2 regions of the Methylobacterium sp. WL8 genome follow, and region 2 is predicted to be linked to the other one. Evidence: riboswitches for the same ligand, from Rfam matches in the RefSeq annotation. Region 2 holds a riboswitch; the other holds the start of a gene.

Region 1 (9,953 bases), on a different contig from region 2:
TCGCCGGGTCGACGGCGAAGCCGTGGTTCATCGAGACGATCTCGACCTTGCCGGTGGTCTTGTCCTTCACGGGATGGTTCGCGCCGTGGTGGCCCTGGCCCATCTTCACCGTGCGCCCACCGAGCGCGAGGCCCATAAGCTGGTGCCCGAGGCAGATGCCGAAGGTCGGAACCTTCGAGGCGAGCAGCTCGCGAATCACCGGCACCGCGTATTCGCCGGTCGCAGCCGGGTCGCCAGGACCGTTCGACAGGAACACGCCGTCCGGCTTCAGCGCCAGGATGTCGGCCGCGCTGGTGGTCGCCGGCACGACGGTGACCGTGCAGCCGGCCTCGGTCAGCAGCCGCAGGATGTTGCGCTTCACGCCGTAATCGATCGCGACGACGCGCAGGCCCTCGCCCGGTACGCCGCGGCCGTAGCCCGCCTTCACCGTCCAGGTCGATTCACTCCAGTCGGAGCGCTCGCGGCTGGTCACCGGGGGCACGAGATCGAGGCCTTCCATCGGCGCGAGGGCCGCGGCGCGCGCTTTCAGGGCCTCGCGGTCGAAGTTGCCCTGCGGGTCGTTGGCGATCACCGCGTTCGGCATGCCGTGGTCGCGGATGCGGGCGGTGAGCGCGCGGGTGTCGATCCCGGTGATGCCGAGGATGCCGCGGGCCTTCAGCCACGCGTCGAGGTGCGAGGACGAGCGCCAGCTCGACGGCTGGGTCACGGCCGAGGCGATCACCGTGCCGCGCACGCCCGACGCCGGGGCGGCGTCGAGGCTTTCGAGATCCTCGTCGTTGGTGCCGGTGTTCCCGATATGCGGGAAGGTGAAGGTGACGATCTGCCCGGCATAGGACGGGTCCGTCAGGATCTCCTGGTAGCCGGTCATCGCCGTGTTGAAGCAGACCTCGCCGTCGGCGACGCCGGTCTGGCCGATGCCGAAGCCTTCGAGGATGGTGCCGTCGGCCAGCACCAGCAACGCGGTGGCGACGGGCTCGGCCCAGGGCTCGGGCAAGGCGGCGTCTCTCGGCGCGGAAGCGCTGTCTTGCAGCATCACGGTGATCTCGCTTATGTCCGGCCTCGACCGGCGCCGTCGAGACGGCGCGAGCGGGCGGCGGGTGATCGTGTGCGGCGGTCTTATCGAGCCCGCGGCGACGGGGTCAATGTGGTGCCGCATCGAACGCGGCTCAATCGCTGCAAACCGCAGGCCAGCCACCCGTTTCTGCACGACCTTCGCTTTCGCGCCACCTCCGTTCCGCACCACCTCAAGGACAAGCCCGATGCTCCGCGCCCGCCTCACCACCGAGATGAAGGAGGCCATGAAGGCCGGCGAGAAGGCCAAGCTCGCGACGATCCGGATGATTCAGGCGGCGCTCAAGGACAAGGACATCGAGGCGCGGGGGCTCGGCAAGGAGCCGGCGAGCGACGACGAGATCCTGGCGCTGCTGCAGAAGATGATCAAGCAGCGCAACGAATCGGCTGCGGTCTACGAGCAGGGCGGCCGGCCGGAGCTGGCCGAGAACGAGCGCGCCGAGATCGCGGTGATCGAGACCTACCTGCCCAAGCAGATGGACGAGGCCGAGACGCAGACCGCGATCGATGCCGCCATCGCTGAGGCGGGCGCCGCCGGCCCGAAGGACATGGGTAAAGTCATCGCGATCTTGAAGGGCACCTATGCCGGCCGCATGGACTTCGCCAAGGCGAGCGGATTGGTGAAGGCGGCGCTGAACGCGAAGGCGTGACGCGACACCGCGGTTCTGCCCGCTATCCACCGTCGTCCCGGGGAAGGGACTCGGTGCGGGTGCCTGCGGTATACATCCCGGTCCGAACACCGGACACCGGACCCGCCGCATACCTGTGCGCTACCCGCCCCACATCCTCGAAGAGATCCGCAATCGGCTTCCCGCCTCCGACGTGGTCGGCCGGCGTGTGAAGCTGAAGAAGGCCGGGCGCGAGTGGCGCGGGCTGTCGCCGTTCAACGCCGAGAAGACGCCGTCCTTCTACGTCAACGACCAGAAGCAGTTCTATCACTGCTTCTCTTCGGGCAAGCATGGCGACATCTTCAGCTTCTTGATCGAGACCGAGGGCCTGAGCTTCCCCGAGGCCGTCGAGCGGCTGGCCGGTGAGGCCGGCGTGTCGCTGCCGGCGCCCAGCGCCGACACCCGCGAGATGGAGACCAAGCGCCGCGGCGCGATCGAGGTGATGGAGCTGGCGACCGCCTGGTTCGAGGAGCGGTTGGCGTCCCCCGCCGGCGCGGCCGGCCGCGCCTACCTCGACCGGCGCGAACTCGGCCCCGAGATCCGCAGCCGTTTCCGCCTCGGCTACGCGCCGGCCGACCGCTACGGCCTGCGCGACCACCTCGCGGCCAAGGACGTCGACAAGGCGCTGATGGGCGAGCTCGGCCTGCTGGTGACGGGCGAGGACATCGCCGTGCCCTACGACCGCTTCCGCGACCGCATCATCTTCCCGATCGCGGACGTGCGCGGCCGGGTGATCGCCTTCGGCGGCCGCGCGATGCAAGCGGACGCGAAGGCCAAGTACCTGAACTCGCCCGAGACGCCGCTCTTCCACAAGGGGCAGGTGCTCTACAACCTGAACCAGGCGCGCAAGGCCGCCCACGATCGCGGCACGCTCATCAGCGTCGAAGGCTACATCGATGCCATCGCGATGACGCTCGCAGGCTACCCCAACACCGTGGCACAGCTCGGCACGGCGCTCACGGAGGAGCAGCTGGCGCTGATGTGGCGTCATGCCGACGAGCCGATCCTCTGCTTCGACGGCGACGGCGCCGGGCAGCGCGCCGCCAATCGGACTCTCGACGTCGCCCTGCCGATGCTGGAGCCGGGCCGGTCGCTGCGCTTCGCGATGCTGCCGGAGGGCCAGGACCCCGACGACCTGCTGCGCTCGGGCGGCGCGGCGGCGATCGACAAGGTGGTCGAGGCGGCCAAGCCCCTGGTGGAGGTGCTGTGGAGCCGCGCCGTCGAGACCGGCTCGACCGACACCCCGGAGCGCCGCGCCGGCCTCGCCAAGACCCTGCGCGGACTGATCTCCGGCATCCGCGACGAGACGGTGCGGAGCTATTATCGCGACGAGATCGAGGAGCGCCTGCGCGGTCTCTCGCCCCGCAGCGCGCCTCAGCAGCGCGGCGCCTACCAGCCGGGCGGACGGCAGAATACTTACCTAAGGAAGCCTCGCCCCGGCGATCCACCGCCGTCGCCGCGGCTCACCGCTGGGCCGAGCGCCGGGCTTGCCCGCTCCAACGGGTTTTCCGGCAGCGGCAGCTCCCGCGAGGCGATGATCGTGGCGAGCCTCCTCGTCCACCCCGAGCTGCTCGGTCTCGAAGCGGAGGACCTCGCCGCCCTCGATCTCGAGGATCCGGATGCGGTGGCCCTGCGCTCGCTGCTCCTGGACCGCGCGGCCGACGCCGCCGACCCGGACGTGGCGGTGGTGGAGAACCGCTTGGCCCGGGCGGGGCTCGAGGCGGCGAGCGCGCGGCTCGCCGCGCGGGTGCGCCCCGGCGACCGTTGGGCGCTCGATCCGCATGCCGACCTGGTCAAGCTGGAAGACGCATTGCGTCAGGCCGTGATCTTGCACCGCAAGGCCGGCGCGCTAAATAGCGAACTCCGACAGGCGGAACGTGCGCTCGTCGAAGAAGAAACAGAGGCGAACTTCGCTTGGCTGTGCGACGTCAAGGAGCGCTTGGCGGTGATCGCGGGAGCGGAGACCGAGGCGGACCTGCAGGACACGAACGACTCGACTGTGTCGTAGGGCCTGTGCGATGGCGGAATACGAAGCGCCTTCGCGGCATGGTTAACAATCGGTCAAGCGTCTCGCTTGCATACCGAGTCCGAGCTACGACGCGGTCGAAGTGATTCGTCCGGGTTCCACACGCATTGCGGCGCCGACGGCGCGGCGTGGCCGAGAGGCCCCCGCATCGTGCCGCGCCGAAACAATAGGCTGATCATGGCGACGAAGGCAACGGAACGGGACGAGACGGACACCGCTCCGGCAGAGCAGACCGATGGGCCGCTCCTCGACCTGACGGATGCTTCGGTCAAGCGGATGGTGAAGCTCGCCAAGAAGCGCGGGTACATCACCTACGAGGAGGTCAACGAGGTCCTCCCCGAGGGGCAGTCCGACCCCGACCAGCTCGAGGACGTGCTGTCCCAGCTCTCCGAGATGGGCATCAACGTCGTCGAGGCCGAGGAGACCGACGAGGCCGCCGCCGACAAGCCCGCCAACGGCGAGGCGTCGGAGGACGAGGAGGGCGCCGAGGGCACGGAGGTGGCCGAGGTCGCCCCGACGCGCGCCGTCGCGGTCGTCACCGCCACCAAGGAGCCGACCGACCGCACCGACGACCCGGTGCGCATGTACCTGCGCGAGATGGGCTCGGTCGAGCTGCTGTCGCGCGAGGGCGAGATCGCCATCGCGAAGCGGATCGAGGCCGGCCGCGAGGCGATGATCGCGGGCCTGTGCGAGAGCCCGCTGACCTTCCAGGCGATCATCATCTGGCGCGACGAGCTCGTCGACGGCAAGGTGCTGCTGCGCGACATCATCGACCTCGAAGCCACCTATGCCGGCCCCGACGGCAAGAACCCGCAGATCGCCGAGGGCGCGACCGAGGGAGAGGAAGCCGAGGCCGAGACGCCGGCGCCCGAGGGCGGCGACGACGACGACGACATGGAGAACAACGTCTCGCTCGCGGCGATGGAAGCCGAGATCAAGCCGCGCGTGCTCGAGACGTTCGACGCGATCGCCAACAACTACCGCAAGCTGCGCAAGCTCCAGAACGAGGAGACCGCGCGCAAGGCCGGCAACGAGAAGACGACGCCCGCCCAGGAGAAGAAGCAGGCCGAGTTCAAGGACACCGTCGTCGCCGACGTGAAGTCGCTGTCCCTGAACAACAACCGCATCGAGGCCCTGGTCGAGCAGCTCTACGACATCAACAAGCGTCTCATCTCGCATGAGGGCCGCCTGATGCGCTACGCCGAGAGCCACGGTGTCGCCCGCGACGAGTTCCTGCGCCACTACCAGGGTTGGGAGCTCGACCCGAACTGGATGACCCGCGTCGGCACGCTGGGCGGCAAGGGCTGGAAGAACCTCGTCGAGAAGGGCTCGAAGCAGGTCTCGGACCTGCGCGAGCAGATTCTTACGCTCGCCTCCGAGACGGGCCTGGAGATCGGCGAGTACCGCAAGATCGTCAACATGGTCCAGAAAGGCGAGCGCGAAGCCCGCCAGGCCAAGAAGGAGATGATCGAGGCCAACCTCCGCCTCGTGATCTCGATCGCCAAGAAGTACACCAACCGCGGGCTGCAGTTCTTGGACCTGATCCAGGAGGGCAACATCGGCCTGATGAAGGCCGTCGACAAGTTCGAGTACCGCCGCGGCTACAAGTTCTCGACCTACGCCACCTGGTGGATCCGCCAGGCGATCACCCGCAGCATCGCGGATCAAGCGAGAACCATCCGCATCCCGGTGCACATGATCGAGACGATCAACAAGATCGTCCGCACCTCGCGCCAGATGCTGCACGAGATCGGCCGCGAGCCGACCCCGGAGGAGTTGGCCGAGAAGCTGGCCATGCCGCTGGAGAAGGTGCGCAAGGTCCTCAAGATCGCCAAGGAGCCGATCTCGCTCGAGACGCCGATCGGCGACGAGGAGGATTCGCACCTCGGCGACTTCATCGAGGACAAGAACGTCGTCCTGCCGATCGACGCGGCGATCCAGTCGAACCTGCGCGAGACCACGACGCGCGTGCTCGCCTCGCTCACCCCGCGCGAGGAGCGCGTGCTGCGCATGCGCTTCGGCATCGGCATGAACACCGACCACACCCTCGAAGAGGTCGGCCAGCAGTTCTCGGTGACCCGCGAGCGCATCCGCCAGATCGAGGCGAAGGCCCTGCGCAAGCTGAAGCACCCGAGCCGGAGCCGGAAGCTGCGGAGCTTCCTGGACAACTGAGCGGCCGATCCGCCATGACGTGTTTCGCCGACTCGTGTCGGCGGACCACGTCGTCGGCGGCCCGAAGCCTTGCTTTGGCGGTCCGCGAACCCACCTTGGCCGTATGCTTGAGCGTCGCCAGCATCCACCCGTGCCGCCGACCGCCGCAGCCGACGGCTCGGAGGCGGACGACGTGCCGTTCGGCGCGCTGCAGGAATGCGTCGCGATCCGCGACTGGTTGCTGAGCGAAGGAGCGCGCCTGCCCGAGCCCGACGACCTGATCGCGGGCTTCGCCGAGCGCCTGAACCAGGTCGGCGTGCCGGTGGACCGGACCTCGACGGCGATCGACACGCTGCATTCCGAGTATTCCGGAATCGGGCGCATCTGGACGCGCGAGGCCGGCACCACCGTGCGGTTGTTTCCGCACGGCGAGGCTTCCGAGCGCGCCTACGCGGCGAGCCCGTTCCGGAAGGTGCACGAGGACGCCGCATGGCTGATCCTCGACCTCGCCGACACGCCGGACGACGCCTACTCGGTGATCCCCGACCTGAAGGCCGCCGGCTACACCCACTACATCGTCGTGCCGCTGTTCTTCACCAACGGCACCCATAACGGCATCACCTTCGCGACCCGCGACCCGGACGGGTTCCGCGACGAGGACGTCGCGATCCTGCGCTTCGTCATGCCGGCGCTCGCGGCCGTGATGGAGATGCGCCTCGTCACCAAGCAGCTCGACACGGTGCTGCGCATCTACGTCGGCGACGAGCCGCACCGGGCGATCCTGTCGGGGGACATCCGTCGCGGCCAGGTGAAGCGCATCCGCTCGGCGATCCTGTTCGCCGACATGCGCGACTACACCCGCATCTCGGCGGACATGACGCCGGAAGAGGCGGTGGACCTGCTCAACATCTTCTTCGACTGCCTGGTCCCGCCGATCGAGCGTGAGGGCGGCGAGGTGTTGAAGTACCTCGGCGACGGTTTGCTCGCGATCTTCCGCGAGCCGGGCGACGACCTCGGCGGCGCCGCCAAGGGCGCGCTGACGGCGGCGCAGGGCGCACTCCAAGCGCTCGAGGAGGCCAACACCCTTCACCAGTTCGCGGTGCCGATGATGGCCGGCATCGCGCTCCACCACGGCGAGGCCGCCTACGGCAACGTCGGCTCGGGCACGCGGCTCGATTTCACCGTCATCGGCCGCGACGTGAACATGGCGAGCCGCATCGCCCGGCTCAACAAGACGCTGGGCGAGCCGCTGCTGATGTCGAAGCCCTTCGTCGACTTCCTGTGGGGCGATCCGGTGCCGCTCGGCGAGCACGTCCTCGACGGCTTTTCCGAGCCGATGATGGTCTACCGGCCGCGTCCGAAGCCGCATCGCCGCCAGGGCTGATCTCAGCCCCGCAGCGTCAGCGTGCCGCCGGCGATGCTGAAGTCGCGCACCCGCTTGAGGAACGACATCCCGAGCAGGTTCGTGCCGAGGCCGCCGCCGGGCACGACCACCGCTTCGACGTCGCGCACGGTGACCGGCCCGATCCGGATCATGCCGATGCGCACCGGGGCGACCCGCACCACGCCGTTGGCCGTCATCACCGGTTGGGTGAAGTCGCGCGGCGTGAGGACGAGGCCGAGACGCGCGGCCGCCTCCTCGGTGAAGCTGCACGCGGTGGCGCCGGTGTCGACCATCATCCGGAGCGAGCGGCCGTCCACCAGGGCGTCGGCGAGGAAGTGACCGTTGCGGTCCGCATTGAGGGCGATCGCACTCGGTGCCGAGGATGATGGCGGCGCCGCGGGCGCCGGCCGCGCGTCGGCCTTGCGGTGGGTCAGGCGGTCGCCGACCCCGCCGAGCACGCCTGCGGCGAGGCCGGCCCCTACGCAGAGCAACAGGATCGTCCGCAACGCCAACCTCCGCGCCCCGAGGGGGACCGGCGGAGACCACCACGGAACCGGTGAACGATACGTGGCGCCTCGCGCGTACCCGGCGGAAACTCGCTGCCTTTCGTGCCGACAGGGTTTCCGAACCGTCTCGGCGTGACGACGACAGACGGCGACCATCCTGCGCGTTCGCCCCTTTGACGGGGTTGACCGGGCCGGCCAGTGGGACCACATCTGCGGTGTTCCAGGGAGATCCCCGGCAAGGGGCTGAGAAACCGCTGGCAGGCTCGCAAGGGCTCGCGGCGCGGAAATCCTTCGAACCTGATCCGGTTCACACCGGCGTAGGGATTGGACCGTGGGCGTCGTCCTCGTGGACGGATCGCACCAGCTTCTCGAAGGAAGCGTCAGGCCCGGTCTCTGCGACACCACGCGGAGGATCTTTTGGGTCGTCACCCAGCATCACCGATCGGGGTTCGCCGGACGAACGGCGGCACGAACCCGTCCGTCACGTTGCCAGCCCGCGCCGACGTCGCCATCGTCGGCGGCGGCTTGATCGGGCTGTCGATCGCCTGGCGCATCGCGCAGTCCGGTCGGTCCGTCGCGGTCGTCGAGCGCGAGACCATCGGGTCCGGCGCGAGCCTCGCCGCCACCGGCATGCTGGCGCCCGCGGCCGAGCACGAGCCCGGCTCGGACCCGCTGCTCCCGCTCGCCCTCGATTCGCTGCGGCGCTGGCCCGGGTTCCGCGACGAGCTCGAAGCGGCCGCCGGCCACGACATCGACTACCGCGAGGACGGGACGCTGGTGCTGGCCATCGGCCGCGACGAGGTCGAGCGCCTGCGCTTCCGCTACGACTTGCAGCGCCGCTCGGGCGTCGCCGCCGAATGGGTCGCGGGCACCGAGGTCCGCCGCCGCGAGCCGGCCTTGCGCCCCTCGGTCACCGCCGGCGTGTTCTGCCCGCTCGACCACCAGGTCGATCCGAGCCGGGTGATGGCGGCGCTCGTGCAGGCCTGCCGTGGCGCCAGCGTGGCGCTCGTCGAGAACAGCCCGGTCGTCGCCCTCGAACGGACATCCGGGCGCGTCACCGGCCTCCGCACCGCCAATGGCGTTCTGCAGGCCGACACCGTGATCCTTGCGGCCGGCGCCTGGAGTGGGGAGGGCGGCCTGCTGCCCCAAAACCTCGCCCTGCCGGTCCGCCCGCTCAAGGGCCAGTCGCTGGCGCTGAAGACGACCGCGCACACCGGCACGCTGTCGCACATGGTGTGGACCGAGCAGGTCCACATGGCACCGAAGGGCGACGGCCGCATCGTCGTCGGCGCGACGGTGGAGGACTGCGGCTTCCGCCCCGGCGTCACCGCCGGCGGGCTCTACGCCCTTCTGGAGGGCGCGCGGCGCGTGCTGCCCGGCATCGAGGAGATGGAGGTCGAGGCGGTGTGGAGCGGGTTCCGCCCGACCTCGGACGACGACGCGCCGATCCTGGGCGAGATCGCCCCCGGGCTGGTCGTCGCCACCGGCCATCATCGCAACGGCTACCTGCTCGCCCCGGTGACCGCCGACGCGATCGCAGCCCTCGTCACCACGGGCGCGATGCCGGCGGTGGCCCGGGATTTCTCCCTCGCACGGTTTACCGCAAGCCAGGACGTGAGGGCTTCGGCATGAGGCTGACGGTGAACGGGCAAGCCCGCGAGATCGAGGCCGCCGACCTCGCCGCGTTGTTCGCGCACGCGGCGGAGGAGACCGGCAGCCCCGATCCGCAGGGGGTCGCCATCGCGGTCAACGGCCACGTCGTCCGCCGTCGCGATTGGGAGCGCACCCCGATCGCGGACGGCGACCGCATCGAGATCGTACGCGCCATGCAGGGAGGCTAGAGGATGCTCGAGACGCTCACACCCCTCCGTCCGGAGGCCGACGACCCCTTCGTCGTCGCCGGCGTCACGCTGAGTTCGCGCCTGTTCATCGGCACGGCCGGCTATCCGACGCAGGTGATCATGCGCGATGCGGTCGCGGCCTCGGGGGCCGAAGTCGCCACCGCCTCGATCCGCCGGGTTTCGCTCCAGGGCCACGGCTCGGACACGGTCAAGATCCTGAAGGGGCGTCGCTTCCTGCCCAACACCGCCGGCTGCGAGACCGCGCGCGACGCGATCATGACCGCGGAGCTGGCGCGCGAGGCCCTC
Region 2 (9,953 bases):
CTCCGACCTCCTGGCCGAGGCGCACGGCGACCGTGTTGAGCGACAGGGCGAGCGCGGTGCGCAGGGTGACCGGTCCCTCGTACTGGTGCGAATAGTTCTCGGGCTGCCAGTTGCCGATCTTGATCGGCGCGTCCTCCTTGACCGTGTCCGGCGTCGCCCCGCGCTCGACCGCGGCGAGGTAGACGAACGGCTTGAACGAGGAGCCCGGCTGGCGCTTGGCCGTGGTGGCGCGGTTGAACTGGCTCTGCGCGTAGTCGCGCCCGCCGATCAGCGCGCGGATCGCGCCGTCCGGCCGCATCGAGACGAGCGCGCCCTGGCCGACGTTGTAGCGCCCGCCCTTGGCGTTGAGCTCGTCGACGAGCGCCTTCTCGGCGGTCGCCTGCAGGGTGGTGTCGATCGTGGTCTGGACGACGATGTCGCCCTCGATCGTGCCGACGAAGTCGTCGAGCACGTCCATCACCAGGTCGGCGACGTAGTTCGCCGAGCCGCCGCCGCGGCTGCTCGCCGGGCGCGCCGGCTGGGCGAGCGCGACCTTGGCGTCCTGGGCGGTGATGAAGCCGAGCTCCTGCATCGCCGCGACGACCTGGGCGGCGCGCGCCTGGGCTGCCGGCAGGTTGCGGTTCGGCGCCAGCCGCGAGGGGGCCTGGACGAGGCCGCCGAGCATCGCGGCTTCCGCGACGCTGACGTTCTTGGCCGGCTTGCCGAAGTAGCGCTGCGCCGCCGCCTCGACGCCGTAGGCGCCGGCTCCGAAATAGACCCGGTTCAGATAGAGCTCGAGCAGCTCGTCCTTGGTGTACTTGTGCTCCAGCCAGAGGGCGAGGATCGCCTCCTGGATCTTTCGCGAGGCCGAGCGCTCGGGGGTGAGGAACAGGTTCTTGGCGAGCTGCTGCGTCAGCGTCGAGCCGCCCTGGGCGACGCCGCGGCGCGTCAGGTTCTGGCCGATGGCGCGCAGGATGCCGACCGGGTCGACGCCGAAATGACTATAGAAGCGCCTGTCCTCGATCGCCACGAAGGCGCGCGGAAGGTAGGTCGGCAGCTCCTTGATGCCGACGACGCGGCCGCCGGTCTCGCCGCGGTTGGCGAGCAGCGAGCCGTCGGATGCCAGGATGGCGATGTTCGGCGGGCGCTTGGGCACCGCGAGCTGGTCGATCGGCGGCAGCTGCGAGGCGTGGTAGGCGATGAGGCCGGCGATGCCGACCACCGCCCATAGGCCGAGCACCCACCCGGCGTAGACGAGGCGCCCGAGCAGGGATCGCCTGCGGACCTTCTTGCCCCCGCTGCGGCGCGCGCCGCTTTTTGCTGCGGGCTTCGCCCGGCGGCTGCCCTTGTCCTCGCCGTCCCGAACTCTGCTCGCCACGCCGCCTCCCGGGCGATCGTCCCGCGACAGGCGCAGGTCCGCGCCGCCCCGACCTGCGCCGCGCCCTTCGGGCACGTCGAAGTTCGGTTCGCCCCGGCCGTCCCGTCCGCGTCCGTTCGCCATGCGTCCCGTCTGTCCTGAGGCCCCGTGGGCACGCGCGACGCGAAGGCTGCGCGCGGCGATCGTCGGAGGCCCGGTTCCGCACGGTAAATGCGGCGGGTTTAAGGGATGTTAACCGCCGATTTTCAGAAGTCGTTGAGGATCAGGCACTTGGGTTTGGGCCGGCAGGATTCTCCCGGGATCCGCGGTGGCGCGCCGACGGTCTGCGCTCGGCCGCTTGGGGCATTTGCTAAGCCTCGGCGCGCATGATGCGCTCCGCCTCCAATCCTCGGGTGATGCCATGAGCGACAATCGACGCAACACCCCGCGCAAGGATGCCTTCCAGGTCGCGAGCCTGTTCGCCGAGAGTGGTGCGGACGCGCAGGAATGTCTCGTCTGGGACGTGTCGGCGACCGGCGCTCAGCTCGAGCTTGCGCCCGAGGTCGTCGTGCCGGACCGGTTCACGCTGCAGGTGACCGCCTACGAGCCGCCGCGGCGCTGCCGCGTCGTGCGGCGCGAGGGCCGCCGCCTGGGGGTGTGTTTCGAAGGCTGAGGCCTGAGGACGCTGCGATGGCCTCGGACGGGGCAGATCAGGCCGCCTGAAGCGCCGGCGCCTGCGAGTTCGCTGCGGTCGCGATGTGGAACGCCTTCGGACGGACGAACAGGACGCGAAGCGCGGTGCCGCGCACCGCACGCTCCAGCGCCAGCGGCACGATCACGGCGACCGCCATCACCGTCAGGCTGGCGAGCCCGACGTCGGCGATCAGCCCGGCCTTGACCAGCAGCGTCCGCGTCGCGGCCATCGGCAGGAAGAACGCCAGATAGATCACGATCGAGCGCCGTCCGCAGGCGCGCAAGGAAGTGGCGACCGGCCCGCCGGCCGCCGTCAGGAGCGCCGCGCCCGAGACGATGGCGAGGGCGCCGGCTCCGCCTACGATCAGGGCTACCACCGGCAGACTGGCCAGGGTCGGGTAGCCGGGAAGGCTCGACGGCGTGAAGGCGAGCCACGCCTCGATGCCCGCCCAGAGTAGCAGGAACGTGCAGGCGATGCGCGGGGCCGCCGCCGCCCGGTCGGCCAGGGCGAAGATGCGATCGGCGAAGACGTACCCGGCCAGGAAGTAGACGTAGCGGGCGCAGAACTCCTCCGCGAGGTAGGATGGGGTGGCGATGGGCACGACCTGCAGCAGCGCGGCGCCGGCCAGCAGCACCGCGGGCGGCACGCGACGCAGCATCTTGGTCGCGACCGAGAACACCGCGAGCAGGTAGATGAACCATAGGGTCGAGTACGGCTCGACCAGTGCGTTCAGGAGGTGGGTGGCGAAGGCGCCGGGGCCGGCCTCGCCGACGATCGCCGGGTATTTCGCCAGCGACTGGATCACGACCCAGAGCCCGTAGAAATACGCGAAGTGCACCACGCGCCGGTCGGCGAACAGGCGCCACGGGCGATCGATCACCCGTCCGAGGAACAGGCCCGACAGCAGGAAGAAGTCAGGGATGCGGAACGGCTTGGCGAAAGTCACCACCGTGTGGAGGAACCCCTCGCCCTCCATCGCCGCCCCGGTCCCCAGGGTGGAATGCATCATCACCACGAGGAGGATGCAGATGCCCTTGGCGACGTCGACCCAGGCGAGACGCAGCGCCTCCGCCGGCACAGCCGCGCCCGCCTCCCCAAACATCGCCGCCTCCCGAACGTTGCGCGGACGCAACCCTGAAGCGAGACCCGTAAAGGCCGCCTGAGCCGGCTGGCGCCATCGCGCAACATGGCGAACGAGGGGTAAACCGAGGGCGCCTGCGGGGCGGGACCAGATCCGGCGCTGGTCAGCTCTTGCTGTGGTCAGCTCTTGCGCTTGGCCGCGCGGCGGTCGCGCGTCATCCGCGTGGCGGCGTGGAAGTCATCGGGCTTGGTCCGCACCCAGGCGATGAAGCGGGCGATCTCCGGTTCGGCCCGCAGCGCGGCCACGTCGGCGAGCCGGCGTGCGAGTTCGGCTTCGCTGTGGCGGGCATGGATCGCCGAGTGGCAAACCTGATGCAGCCGGACCGTAATGCCGTGGGTGCCTCCCTTCAGCTTCGGCACGAGGTGGTGCAGGCTCGACCGGGCGCGCGGCGGGATCGGCCGCTCGCAGAGCGGGCAGATCACCGGTTCAGGGCTGCGGGCCCACGGGTCTGGTTCATCCTCGCGCCAGCGCCGTTCGCGTCGCCCCAAAGCCCCGTCTCCCTCCACATCCGCGCCCTCCAGAATATGGGATCGGCGCAAATTCGGGGCGCGGCGTCACGGCGTCGCTGCGGCGGTCGTCGGGCATGCTGCGCGAAGGGAATCGCCGAACATCGTCTCGGCCAGCCGGTCTCGGGTACCGAGCACCGAGACGTGGTCGCCCGCCACAGACTCGAAGCGCGCGCCCTCCCCCGCCGCCGTCGCAAGCCGGCGCCCGAGCTTCACCGGGACGACGCCGTCCTCGGTGCCGTGGACGATCAGCACCGGGCCGCCGGCCCGGGCGATGCGCGCGTCGGAGCGCCAGGTATCGCGGAGGAGGAAGGTCGGCGCGTAGGGGAAGGCGAGGCGGACGATGCCGGGCAGCGAATCGAAGGGCGCCTCCAGGTAGAGCCCGAGATGCGGCACCCGCTCGGCCACCGCGACCGCGACCGCCGCACCGAGGGAATGGCCGTGCAGCAGGATCGGGGCGCCGGGCGCGCGCCGTACGGCTTCGGCCACCGCCGCGAGCCCGTCGGCGATCAGCCCGTCCTCGCTCGGCGCGCCGGTCGAACCCGGATACCCGCGATAAGAGATCGCCAGCACGCCCCAGCCGGCGGTGGACCAAGGAGGGGCGGAGAACCGCGCCGCGGCAGGCTCGGGCCGCGAGCCGTTGCCGTGGAAGCTGACCACGACGCCGCATCCCGGCCGCGGCGCGCGCCACAGGGCGTGCAGGCGCTCGTCGTCGGCGGTGAGCAGGGACAGGGCTTGCGTGCCCGGCGGCACAGGCAGCCGCGCCCGCGGGCCGGCGGTGAAGGCGCCGGGATAGATCAGGCTGCGCTGGAACAGGCCGAGCGCCCCGAGCATCAACGCGAACAGGCCGAGGGCGGCGGCCGCCAGGACGAGCAGGATTCGCATGGGGCTCCGTCGCGTTTCCCGCGGGACCCTACACCGATCCGAGACGACGTCGGCATCCGTCCGTTTCCGCCTGATCCGGCCGGCGCATTGACAAAGTCCGGCGGCCCGCGGAGATTCGAACCATTCCGAGGGGGGCCCCACGACCGGGGGCTGAGAGTGGACGCGACGTCCTGACCCTTGAACCTGATCCGGCTCGTACCGGCGGAGGGACGGGAACCTGCGGCGCCTCATCCGGCGCCCGCCGCTTCATCGCATCTCCGTCGCGGCGCGCTGCATCGCCCCAATGCCGGGAGATCCGACGATGAATGCACCCGTCCTGTCCAAAGACGTCAAAGGTAGCCCCGAGACCGTGACCACGGGTCCGGTCACCGGTTCGCACAAGGTCTACGCGAGCGTGGCCGGCCGGGAGGACATCCGGGTGCCGTTCCGCGAGATCGTGCTCACCGACCCGAACGAGCCGGCGGTGCGGGTCTACGACCCGTCCGGCCCCTACACCGAGACCAACGCCCGCATCGATCTCGCCAAGGGCCTGCCGCCGGTGCGCGACGCCTGGATCGCCAAGCGCGGCTACGCCGCCGTGCAGCCGCGCGTCGTCAAGCCCGAGGACAACGGGTTCGTGCCCGCCGACAAGCTCGTGGCCCCCTGCCCCGCCGAGCGGACCATCCGCAAGGCGGAGCCCGGCCAGATGGTGACCCAGTACGAGTTCGCCCGCGCCGGGATCGTCACCGAGGAGATGATCTACGTCGCCCACCGCGAGAACCTCTGCCGCGAGCAGATGCTAGACCGAGCGCATGCCGCGCTCGCCGACGGCGAGAGCTTCGGCGCCTCGGTGCCGCCGTTCATCACCCCCGAATTCGTGCGCAACGAGGTCGCGCGCGGCCGGGCGATCATCCCGGCCAACATCAACCACACCGAGCTGGAGCCGATGGCGATCGGCCGGAACTTCCTGGTGAAGATCAACGCCAACATCGGCAACTCGGCCGTGACCTCCTCGGCGGCGGAAGAGGTCGAGAAGCTGGTCTGGTCGATCCGCTGGGGCGCCGACACGGTCATGGACCTCTCGACCGGCCGCAACATCCACAACATCCGCTCGTGGATCATCCGCAACTCGCCGGTCCCGATCGGCACGGTGCCGATCTACCAGGCGCTGGAGAAGGTCGGCGGCGACCCGCTCAAGCTCGACTGGGAGGTGTTCAAGGACACGCTCATCGAGCAGGCCGAGCAGGGCATCGACTACTTCACCATTCACGCGGGCGTGCGCCTCGCCCACGTGCCGCTCACCGCGCGGCGCGTCACCGGCATCGTCTCGCGCGGCGGCTCGATCATGGCGCGCTGGTGCCTGGCCGGGCACCGCGAATCGTTCCTCTACGAGCGCTTCGAGGAGATCTGCGACATCTGCCGCGCCTACGACGTCTCGTTCTCGCTAGGCGACGGCCTGCGGCCCGGCTCGATCGCCGACGCCAACGACGCGGCGCAGTTCGCCGAGCTCGAGACCCTGGGCGAGCTCACCAAGATCGCCTGGAACAAGGGCTGCCAGACCATGATCGAAGGGCCAGGGCATGTGCCGATGCACAAGGTCAAGGTCAACATGGAGAAGCAGCTCGCCGAGTGCGGCGAGGCGCCGTTCTACACCCTCGGTCCGCTGACCACCGACATCGCGCCGGGCTACGACCACATCACCTCCGGCATCGGCGCGGCGATGATCGGCTGGTTCGGCTGCGCGATGCTCTGCTACGTCACGCCGAAGGAGCACCTCGGCCTGCCGAACCGCGACGACGTGAAGACCGGGGTGATCACCTACAAGATCGCCGCGCATGCCGCGGACCTCGCCAAGGGCCACCCGGCGGCGCAGCTGCGCGACGACGCCTTGTCGAAGGCGCGCTTCGACTTCCGCTGGGAGGACCAGTTCAACCTGGGCCTCGACCCGGACACGGCCCGCGCCTACCACGACGAGACCCTGCCCAAGGACGCCCACAAGGTCGCGCATTTCTGCTCGATGTGCGGGCCAAAGTTCTGCTCGATGAAGATCACGCAGGACCTGCGCGCCGAGGTGCTGGCGATGGAGGCTGCGGGCGAGGTGCTGAACACCGCACCGATCCTGACGAGCGCCGAGCGCGAGGCCGGGATGGCGGAGAAGTCCCGCGAGTTCCTGGCCGAGGGCGGCAAGCTCTACGTCGACGCCGCCGAGTAGCAGTATGGGCGAACGGTCCGCTTCGACCGTTCGTTAAAAGTCTTCCGACATCGTTGCCGGTCCGTTCAACCTGGCGGACGGCAACGGTGCAGGGGACGCAAGTCTTAAGGTCTCCTTCACGCGGCGGACCTTTGCTGGACCTCATCAGCAATGTGATGAGGAGCGTGCCATGCGCGTATCCGGCCCGAGTCCGATAGCCTCCACTCCGCCGCCCTCCCCCGCCCCGGCGGTGGCGGCGAACGATCCGCGGGCGGCACCCAGCCCTCCGCTCGATCCCGCAGTCCGCCTCGACATCCGCGTCGACGGCCGGTCTCCCGCAGCTGTCCAGAATCCGAAGCCGGTCGAGACACCGCCGGCCGGGAAGACCGAGCGTCGGGTGACCGTCGACGCCGACACGAAAAGCATCGTCTACCAAGTCATCGATTCGAGCTACGGGAACGTCGTCGTCCAGTTGCCTGATCCGGCGGTCCTCAAGAGCCGTGCCTACGCGGAAGCCGCGGCGGCCAAAGCCCAGGCCGAGCGGCCCGTCGACCGCACCGCCTGAGGCGCGAACCGGACACGACGAACGCACTGATCGGAAACGAGAAAGGCCGGGCTCCAGGAGCCCGGCCTTTCTCGTTTCCACCTGCCGATTGCGTCGCCCAACCCGTCGGCGCAAGCCCAGATCCGAGGAGCCAAATTCGCCTTGCGGCCACGAAAATGGCCCCCGGAGCCGAAAGCCACAGGAGCCAGAGTCGCAACGGTGTTCCGTCGGGAAGAGGACGGCCGCCCGGATCGGGGCGGCCGCCGTGGCGCTTAGCGGAGGAGCTGCAGGACGCTCTGCTGGGCCTGGTTGGCCAGCGACAGCGCCGAGATCGTCAGCGAGTTGCGGGTCGAGAGGGCCTGGGAGTTGGCAGCCTCCTCGTTCAGGTCGGCGCTGGTGAGGTTCGACGAACCGGTCTGCAGCACGTTGATGATGCTCTTGTTGAAGCTCTGACGGTTCTGCACCACCGAGAGGTTGGAGCCGAAGGTCGAAGCCTGGGCCCGCAGCGCAGAGGAGGCGGTGGACAGCGATGAGATCACGTTGTTGGTCGCCGAATTGTCCTCGAACTCGTTGGCGCCGTTCTGCCCAAGCTTCGACAGACCCAGGCCGGCGGCGTCGAACTGGACGCCCTGAAGGTTCAGCGTCGAGCTGCCCTTCTCGTTGAAGGTCAGCTTCAGCGTGTCACCGTTCAGCAGGTTGACCCCGTTGAAGGACGAGTCCTGAGCCGTCGTCTTGATGTTGTCGAGGATCGAGTTGAACTGGCTCAGGAGCGAAGAGCGGGTGGCCTGGGAGTTCGCGTCAGCCACCGGTGCAGCGGCCGCCGAGAAAACGCTCGCGGCGGTGCCGCCGATTGCGCCACCATCAGCGGTGCTGCCGATGGTCGAGGACGCGTGGTCGTTGGTGGTCTGGATCGTCAGCTTGCCACTCGCATCCACCGTCGCCGACAGGTTGTTGGCGCTAAGCTGGGTGTTGAGCTGATCCAGCGTCTTGACCGTGCCGTTGGTACCGTCGCCGAAGGTGACGTTGACGGCAGTCCCCTTATTCAGCGATCCGAAGGTCAGCGTCTTGCCGGACAAGCCACCGGGCGTCGATGACCGGGATGCGGTGAAGGTGGTGTCGGTCCCGGCATTGCCAGCCAGGCCGAGCGCGGACAGCGCATTGCCTGTGCCGGTGATGCTGAGGTCGGAAGTGGTTCCTGTGCTGAGCTTGAGAACGCCGCCCGAGATGCTGGAGGCAGCGACGCCCGAGACGGCAGCCGGCGTGGCGGCGCCGCTAGCGATGGTGGCGGTCTGCGCGCCGGTTGCGAAATCGACGGCCTTCAGGACGTCGGCAATCGAGCCGGCCTGGAGGAAGACGGTCGAGTTGCCACTGCCGTCGGTCACGACGTTGCCGGACACGCCCGAGCCGGATGCAACGTTCGCAGCCGCCGGGGTCTGAGCGTTCTTGAACGTGATGGTCTTGCCATTCACGTTCAGGGTCGACCCGTCCTGGATCAGGCTGGAGGTCGAGGTCGAAACCGTCGCACGCGTTGCCGTCACCGTCGCCGGGTTCGAACCCGTCGCCGTGGATACACCCAGGGCCTTCAGGAGATCCGCTTTGCCGGTGACGTTGAGGTCGGAGCCGGTCGAAGAGTTCAGAGTCACGGCACCAGTCGTGATGCTCGAAACGGTCTGGCCAGAGCTCGTCGTGATCGTCGCGGCACCGGCGGTGCTGTTGACGGCGGTTTTGACGCCGCTCGCGAGATCGACCGCCGTCAGAAGGTCGCCGACCGTACCGGCGGGCGTGGTGGTCGTTCCGAGGTAGACAGTCGAGTTTCCGGTACCGTCGGTCAGGACGTTTCCGCTCGTGCCCGAGCCGGCCGGGATCGATGTGCCGGTCGGCGCGCTGCCGGCGCGGAAGGTGATGGTCTTTCCGTTCACCGAGAGCGTATCGCCATCGGCAGGCTGAGCGTTCCCCGCAAGACCCGTGGCCGTGGCGCCGCCGGAGGCGATCAGGGTTATGCTGGGGGTCAGTGCCGCCGAGCCGTCGCCCGCGGTGGCTGCAGTGCCGACCTTCGCAGCGAGCGTGCCACCAAGCGTCGTCGATCCGGTTGCAGCGGTCGTACCGCCTGCAGCACCACTGAAGATCCCGTTGCTTGAAGCCAGAGCGTTTGCATACGAGGTCGTGCCACGGAGGTCGGCAGCGGTCGCGCCGGTGATCGTGGTCGAGACGTTCGACTTTGTGGAGTAACCGATCGTGCTCTGAAGCGCCTGGTTAGCGACCGACTTCGCCGAGTCGACCAGCTTCTGCAGCGAGGTGAGGCCGGTGTTGGCGGCCTGGATCACCTGGACGCCGTTCGAGATCGAGTCGAGCAGGTTCGAGAGGTCGTTCGAGCGGCTGTCGAGGCCCTGAGAGGTGAAGAACGAGGTCGGGTTGTCGAGGGCCGAATTGACCTTCTTGCCGGTCGACAGCCGGTTCTGGGTCGTCGCCAGCAGGCTGGCGGTATCCTGGGCGACGAGGAGGTTCTGACGCGTCGCAGACGAAAGCGTGATGCCTGAAGACATGAGATTCGATCCATTCTGATCGGTGCGCCTCCCATTTTGGAGGCTGCCGCCAGAAACCACGTCCGCGTTGCCATCGGCTTAATGCGGATGGTGAAGGAATCTCTCCTCGCGAACACCGTATATCCAGCTATCTC

Evidence for each region. A riboswitch is a leader RNA that binds a small molecule or an ion and turns the genes downstream of it on or off. The one in region 2 is predicted to bind thiamine pyrophosphate.
Region 1: linked by a shared signal. The riboswitch ahead of thiO (glycine oxidase ThiO) and the one ahead of thiC (phosphomethylpyrimidine synthase ThiC) in region 2 are both predicted to bind thiamine pyrophosphate.

Annotation. Positions count from the first base shown of each region.
Region 1 is NZ_VRVF01000001.1:128,783-138,735, forward strand. Features, by position in the region: gene carA (glutamine-hydrolyzing carbamoyl-phosphate synthase small subunit) at 1-1,033, opposite strand, end outside; gene FV234_RS00640 (GatB/YqeY domain-containing protein) at 1,260-1,721, shown strand; gene dnaG (DNA primase) at 1,837-3,747, shown strand; gene rpoD (RNA polymerase sigma factor RpoD) at 3,943-5,937, shown strand; gene FV234_RS00655 (adenylate/guanylate cyclase domain-containing protein) at 6,041-7,300, shown strand; gene FV234_RS00660 (TIGR02281 family clan AA aspartic protease) at 7,303-7,806, opposite strand; TPP riboswitch at 8,020-8,148, shown strand; gene thiO (glycine oxidase ThiO) at 8,293-9,438, shown strand; gene thiS (sulfur carrier protein ThiS) at 9,435-9,647, shown strand; gene FV234_RS00675 (thiazole synthase) at 9,651-9,953, shown strand, end outside.
Region 2 is NZ_VRVF01000067.1:7,317-17,269, forward strand. Features, by position in the region: gene FV234_RS20065 (transglycosylase domain-containing protein) at 1-1,480, opposite strand, end outside; gene FV234_RS20070 (PilZ domain-containing protein) at 1,758-2,009, shown strand; gene FV234_RS20075 (acyltransferase family protein) at 2,047-3,132, opposite strand; gene FV234_RS20080 (HNH endonuclease) at 3,291-3,659, opposite strand; gene FV234_RS20085 (alpha/beta hydrolase) at 3,726-4,562, opposite strand; TPP riboswitch at 4,681-4,789, shown strand; gene thiC (phosphomethylpyrimidine synthase ThiC) at 4,864-6,753, shown strand; gene FV234_RS20095 (hypothetical protein) at 6,923-7,297, shown strand; gene FV234_RS20100 (DUF1522 domain-containing protein) at 7,549-9,819, opposite strand.